Regions from separate parts of the Streptomyces sp. NPDC051576 genome, predicted to be linked through region 3. Evidence: riboswitches for the same ligand, from Rfam matches in the RefSeq annotation. Region 3 holds a riboswitch; each other region holds the start of a gene.

Region 1 (2,183 bases), on a different contig from region 3:
TGCTGCTGGCCCTGGCCGTCGCCCTGTTGCTGGCCCTGGTCACCGGCGGCGCTGCTCGGGTCCTCGCTGCTGCCGCCCTGGTCACCGGTGTCGTTCTTGGGCGCGATCAGTGTGCAGGCGGCGAGCGCGTCGAGTCCCTCCGGGCGGTCTCCGACGCGCGCGATGGCGTCGCCGATCCGTCCGATGGTCGCGGCCCGCTTCTCCTTCAACGGATTCATGATCGCGTTGTCGGCGAAGGAGGCGTCCTGGCGTATGGACTCCGTGGAGTCCTGCAGCTTCTGGTAGGCCTCGGTGATCTGCTGGTCGAGCAGCGCGAGTTCCTTGTCGACGTCGGTCTTCGCCTCGTCCGGGACCGTCGTCAACTGGGTGCCGATGTCAGGGCAGTCGATCGTCGCGCCTCGCGATGCCGCGTCCGGGGTGCCCTGTTGGGCGGAGTCACCACCCCAGCCACCTTCGGACGCCGACGCGTATACGTTCGCCGCCACCAGTCCTCCGCCGCCCAGCATCAGGGCGACTGCTGCCATCGTCGCGCGGCGTGCGCCCGTTGGGCGTCTGCGCGTGTTGCGTGCCAAGGAAGTGCTCCTACACGTATCGGTCGGCCCGGCTCGTCCCGGCATGGACATCCCCCGCCCCAATACGGGGCCGGGTCCCAGTGTGTTCAACCGTCCCGAAAATTCATAGCGACCTCATACGGAACGCCTGACTCCGCCGACCCATGAGCGCTCGCCACACCCAGGACGAGGTAAAGGTCACAAATACGTATCGGACATATCGCGCTTCAACCTTCACACGAGGCACACACGTTGGCTAGGTTGACGCCCAGGCCTTGCGACTAACTCCGGCGATCGGCGCCGGGCCGCACGGCTTGCGCCGAGTCCGGTGCGCCGCTCGCGGCAGCCGGAGCCGGGGACCCAACCGACTTGGGGTGAATCGGCCCAACTGCCCAGCAGGGCAAGGGCCGTAGGGCAAACCTTCCGTGATCGACGCCCGAACCCGACAGCTAACCCGGTAGGCGCGATACGGAAGGAGCACGTCTGCCATGCCGGCAGAACGAAGGACGCGCACCGGAGGCAGTGGCCCCACCGTGGACGACCGACCCAGCCGCGAAGAAGTCCAGCGGCGGATCAACTCCCTTTACGACAGGGCCGAGACGGCCACCGGAAACTACAACGCCACCCGTGCGATGTCCGGGGGCCCGCGTCAGCGCGTCAACCCCCGACCCGGTGCGTCGCGGCCTTCCGATCCCGCCCTCGACGCCGTCGCCCGGCAGTGGTTCGACCGGGCCCGCGCCCAACTGGGCCCGACCGTACCGGCGATCCTCCCGCCCAGCAGGACTCCCGGCCGCCCGGCGGAACCCCGGCCCGAGCGACGTCCCGACCCCGAGGCCGCCCTCGCGCTCCAGGCGCCGCCCAGCCGCGCCGTCGCGGAGCTGACCGCGGCGCCCGCCGTACCCGACATCACCACCCCGACACCGGAGTTGACCGCCCGGCCCGTCGCCGCACTGCCCCCCGCGCCCCAGACGCCGCAAGCACCACCGGCGACCATGCTCGACCTGCCGCCCGTCCCCGCCCTCGAAGTGGCGCCCGCGCCGATGGTCCAGTCGCCTCAACTCGCCCCGCAGGCCCCTCCGGAGCCGGCCTTCGACCCGCTCACCGCGGACTTGGCGCTGCTCCCCTACATCGCCGCGCCGCGCACCGAGACCGCCCCGACGAACGCCACCTGGCCGCCGCCGGATCCGGCCTGGTCCGCCCCGGAGACGGCCTGGTCCACCGGGCAGATGCCCATGGTGACCGACTGGTCCACCGGACAGATGCCCATGGTGACCGAGCAGCCGACCGTCGAGCCCGCCTGGTACACGACACCGGAACCGGACTGGCGCCCGCCCCAGCAGGAGTGGCAGCCGACCGCGCCCGCCGCCGAGGTCTCCTACGCGGCTGCCCCGGCCGTCGCCCCTGAAGTCTCCTACGCGCCTGCCCCGGTCATCACTCCCGAGGTCTCTTTCGCCGCTGCCCCGGCCATCACCCCCGAGATCACCCTGCCCACCGCTCCGACCATGCCGCCCGAGATCGTTCTCCCCTCGGCCCCGGCCATGAGCCCGGCATCCGCCACGACGGTCCCCGTCGCGCCGGATGCCGGTACCCAGAGCAAGACCGGCATCGCCCTCGCCTTCGCCCGCGCACAGA
Region 2 (2,183 bases), on a different contig from region 3:
GACCTGGACGCGCTGCTCGCCGACACCCTGGGCTCGTGGACGGGCTCCTCCGCCCAGCCGCGCCCCGTGCCCTCGGTGACCGCCGACGACACCGCGCGGGTCGTGATCGTGCACCGGCCCGGCGCCGTCCAGACGCAGTTGCTCATCGGACGGGTCGGATCCGACCGGCACGACCGCGTGTGGCCGGCCCAGGTGCTCGGCACGTACTGCCTCGGCGGCACCCTCACCTCCCGCCTGGACCGCGTCCTGCGCGAGGAGAAGGGCTACACCTACGGTGTGCGGGCATTCGGCCAGGTGCTGCGCTCGGCACCCGACGGCACCGGCATCTCGATGCTCGCCATCAGCGGCTCCGTGGACACCCCGAACACGGGTCCCGCGCTGGACGACCTGTGGACGGTGCTGCGCAAGCTCGCGGAGGGCGGACTCACCGACGCCGAGCGGGACATCGCCGTACAGAACCTCGTCGGGGTGGCGCCGCTCAAGTACGAGACCGCCGCGGCCGTGGCGAGCACCCTGGCCGACCAGGTCGAGCAGCACCTGCCCGACGACTACCAGGCGACGCTGTACCGGCAGCTCGCCGCGACCGGCACCGTAGAGGCCACCGCGGCGGTCGTGAACGCCTTCCCGGTGGACCGTCTGGTGACGGTCCTGGTCGGTGACGCGGAGCAGATCAAGGAGCCGGTTGCGGCTCTCGGCATCGGTGAAGTGACCGTCGTCCCGGCCGAGTAGGGAGCCGGGTAGCGGCACGCGCGCGTGTGGGGCCCTGGTGGCTGAGGCGTCACCAGGGCCCTCTCATGTCCGAATTGGGGGAGAGGTTGCCTGTCTGCCCTGTGGCATGCGCTACAAAAACCGTGATCCGTTTGGGGATTGAAAGTGGCCCCCCTTAGCGTCGGTCCGGCTGTCCGTCAGGCACCGCGCCGCACCAGCGGCACCGGACAGTCATCGCCGAGTCCCCGTACGGCGCGAGCCAGGGGAGCCGGGGACCCACATCAAGAGTCCCTGGGGTGAATCGGACGCCCGCGCACCGCGAGGGGGTCCGTAGGAGACCTTCCTGCTCCGAACCCGTCAGCTAACCCGGTAGGCGAGAAGGAAGGAAAGGACCAGCCACTTCATGGCGTTCACCCGCGCCACCGGGAAGCACCGTCGCCCGAGCCGGACCCACCGCACCACCGTTCGTGCCGCCAGTGTCGCGGCTCTCGCCACCTCCGGCGTCGTCGGCACCCTGGCCGCCGCCCCGGCGTTCGCCGCGGAGCCCGCCGCCGAACAGACCGGCCTCACCCCCGTCATCGCCATGGGCGACTCCGTGGCCGAGAAGATCGACGCCCAGGCCGCAGCCCAGAAGCAGGCCGCCGCCGAGCAGGCCGCCAAGGAGATCGCCCGGGCCAAGGCCGCCGCCCTGGCCAAGGCGGAGCGCGACGCCGCGGCACGCGCCGCCCGCGCGGCCGAGCGCAAGAAGCTCAACACCTTCGTCGCGCCGGTCTCCAACTCGTATGTCTCCACCGGCTACAAGACCGGCGGTTCCCTGTGGTCCTCCGGTGCCCACACGGGCATCGACTTCCACGCCTCGACCGGCACCTCCGTCCACGCGGTGGGCTCCGGCACCGTCGTCGAGGCCGGCTGGGGCGGCTCGTACGGCAACCAGGTCGTGATCAAGATGGCGGACGGCATGTACACCATGTACGGCCACCTGTCGTCCATCGGCGTCTCCGTCGGTCAGACGGTCACCCCGGGCCAGCAGATCGGCCTCTCCGGGGCGACCGGCAACGTCACCGGACCGCACCTCCACTTCGAGGCCCGCACGACCGCCGAGTACGGCTCCGACGTCGACCCCGTCGCCTACCTCCGCAAGCACGGCGTGAACGTCTGACGACGCACCACCGCACTTCCCGAAGCCCTGGCCCGCCGGCCGGGGCTTTCGGCGTTTGTGGACCCAGCCTGTCCAAAAAATATCCATGGATTCCGGCCCCCCGTCGGAAATTCCCGCTCATTGCAATAGAGTCACGGAACACACGTCAATCGTCGACGTTTCACGGGGATTAAGGCGGAGGTCGGACATGCGTATTCCGGCGCACTCGGTATGCACGGCGATCCGGGACGACATCGTCGCCGGTGTCTACGAGCGCGGCGGCCGGCTCACGGAGGAACTCCTCGCGCGCCGGTACGGCGTCTCGCGCGTCCCTGTG
Region 3 (2,183 bases):
TGCATGGGTTTCTCCTTACTCCTTCCGAGCCGCCCAAATACGGTCTGAGGTCGCAGAGTTCACCGCTTCGAGCGACAGATATATGCATATCTTGGTGGATCGGCACCGTTACCGCCGAGGTAATGGCAGTCTGGCGAAGAAGCACCAGTCCGGGACCGTACTCGAACCATCCGCTCCGTGTCGGACACCGGTCCCGCGGGAAAGGGACGACCGCGCCATGGCAGACCATCTGGAAGCATCCGTCACTCTGCCGAGCGATCCCGCCTCGGTCTCCACCGCCCGCACCTACGTGGTCGGGACCCTCGTGGAATGGGGACTGCCGGCGGACACGGAGGCCGCCGACACCATCCGCCTCATCGTCTCCGAACTCGCCACCAACGCCGTACAGCACACCTTCGGACAGTCACCCACCTTCACGGTGGACATCGAGCTGGAGCGTGACGAACACCTGCGCATCGGAGTCACCGACAGCCACCCCCGCTTCCCCAAACGCCTGCCGGCCGCCGTCCAGCAGGACAACGGCCGGGGCATGGTCATCATCCGCTGGCTGACCGCGGAGTGCGGCGGCAAACTCAAGGTCAGGCCCACCAGGGAGGGCGGCAAGACGGTCTCCATCGAGGTGCCCTGGACGGTCCCGGCCCGGCCGGTGACCGCGGCGGGCCAGCAGGAGCCGTAGAACGCCCTGAAAACGTTTCGGGAACACCCGAGGGGGTGGCGGCCCGTCAGGTGGCCGCCACCCCCTCGGGAGGTTCAGCGAGGGTCAGCTGACCCGGCCGTACCAGACGCTCTTGGTCCAGATCTTCTGCAAGCGCACCACGTCCCCGGTCTTCGGGGCGTGCCAGATCTTTCCCTTCCCGGCGTAGATGCCGACGTGGTAGACGCTGGAACCCGAGTGGAAGAACACCAGGTCCCCGGCCTTGCGGCCCTTGGCCGAGACGTGGTGGGTCTTGTTGTACTGCTGGGCCGCCGTACGGGGCAGCCTCTTGCCCGCCTTCTTGTACGAGTAGAGCGTCAGCCCGGAGCAGTCGAAGCGGCTCGGCCCGGTGGCGCCGTACCGGTAGGGGGAGCCCTTCTTGGAAGCGGCCACCTGGAGTGCCTTCGTCGCGGGTGTCGCGGCCGCGGCGTCGGATGCGACGCCCGGGATCACGACGGAGCCGCCCACGGCGGCGATGGCGAAGGCCGAGGCCGTACCGGCCCGGACCATCAGCGACGGGACACGATTGAGCGCAGTCATGCGCAACCCTTCGTCAGCCGCCTGTGAAGGATGACCTGTCGGATTCGGGCTGGCGAAGTTGCCCGGCCGCAGACTCGCGGCTTCACCCCAAGGGCTGCTCGACCCGGTCATGGCGTGACCGTCCCGGCGACCCGTCGTGCTTGGGTCCTCCACTCCTGCCGATGCAATCCTGTCGACCTGTCATCCGGGCGGCGGCAGGACTCGGCGTCCGCCCGGATCGCCCCGCCGCTGCGGCGGGGTCTTGTCGTCAGACAGGGATCTTCACCTATCGATGTCCGAAAATCCCAACGGAACCGGGGATTTGTGGGGTTACTCACCACTCACCCGTTCGGGTGGACACCCCAGTGTTCGAAGGGGTGTCGAGGGGTGTGCACCCCTCGGACCAGCACCGGAGCACCTCATCCGGCCCTCGGTCTACGCCAGTTGCGCAAGCCCGGCGGCCTCACGGACGGAGGAGCGGCTACTCCGATCAGGGGTAAGCCGTTCGGCCCGTTTCGCCCACGCCCGCGAGGTCTCGGCGTGCCTCAACTGTCGGAGGGCGCGGGGACGGTGACGCGAGCCGTGCGGCGCTCCCCGTCCAGCACGCGCAGCGCCCGCGCGAGGGTGGGGGCGTGCAGCTCGGTCTCGCCCCGCTGGTGCATCAGGGCCAGCGCGTCCCGCAGCTCGGCCGCCTTGGCCACGAGTGCCTGAGCGGCCCTCAGGCCACGGTACGTGTCCCCGTGATGCGCCGGGTTGATACGGCCCAGCAGATCGGCCACATCCAGATAACGGTCGATCAACTCGCCCTCGGCACGCGTCAGCGCGGGCAGCGGCGGAAGCTCCGGCGGCAGCATCGCGGGCTCACTCCCCGCCCGGCTCGGTGAGCGAGGTCCTGCGGCTGGGCACGATCCGGTCCACCAGGCCGTATTCCAGGGCCTGTTGGGCGTCCAGGATCCGGTCCCGCTCGATG

What was found. A riboswitch is a leader RNA that binds a small molecule or an ion and turns the genes downstream of it on or off. The one in region 3 is predicted to bind cyclic di-AMP.
Region 1: it holds a riboswitch for cyclic di-AMP, as region 3 does, so the genes downstream of both, AB0M63_RS28640 (NlpC/P60 family protein) here and AB0M63_RS19775 (C40 family peptidase) in region 3, are expected to answer to the same signal.
Region 2: it holds a riboswitch for cyclic di-AMP, as region 3 does, so the genes downstream of both, AB0M63_RS09265 (M23 family metallopeptidase) here and AB0M63_RS19775 (C40 family peptidase) in region 3, are expected to answer to the same signal.

What each region holds. Positions count from the first base shown of each region.
Region 1 covers NZ_JBFAZO010000009.1:208,220-210,402, reverse strand. Annotated here, with positions in the region: gene AB0M63_RS28645 (DUF1996 domain-containing protein) at 1-524, opposite strand, end outside; cyclic di-AMP (ydaO/yuaA leader) riboswitch at 859-1,031, shown strand; gene AB0M63_RS28640 (NlpC/P60 family protein) at 1,040-2,183, shown strand, end outside.
Region 2 covers NZ_JBFAZO010000002.1:814,071-816,253, reverse strand. Annotated here, with positions in the region: gene AB0M63_RS09270 (pitrilysin family protein) at 1-729, shown strand, start outside; cyclic di-AMP (ydaO/yuaA leader) riboswitch at 934-1,098, shown strand; gene AB0M63_RS09265 (M23 family metallopeptidase) at 1,112-1,867, shown strand; gene AB0M63_RS09260 (GntR family transcriptional regulator) at 2,055-2,183, shown strand, end outside.
Region 3 covers NZ_JBFAZO010000005.1:542,012-544,194, reverse strand. Annotated here, with positions in the region: gene AB0M63_RS19785 (helix-turn-helix transcriptional regulator) at 1-5, opposite strand, end outside; gene AB0M63_RS19780 (ATP-binding protein) at 218-676, shown strand; gene AB0M63_RS19775 (C40 family peptidase) at 761-1,234, opposite strand; cyclic di-AMP (ydaO/yuaA leader) riboswitch at 1,238-1,419, opposite strand; gene AB0M63_RS19770 (hypothetical protein) at 1,759-2,067, opposite strand; gene AB0M63_RS19765 (ATP-dependent Clp protease proteolytic subunit) at 2,075-2,183, opposite strand, start outside.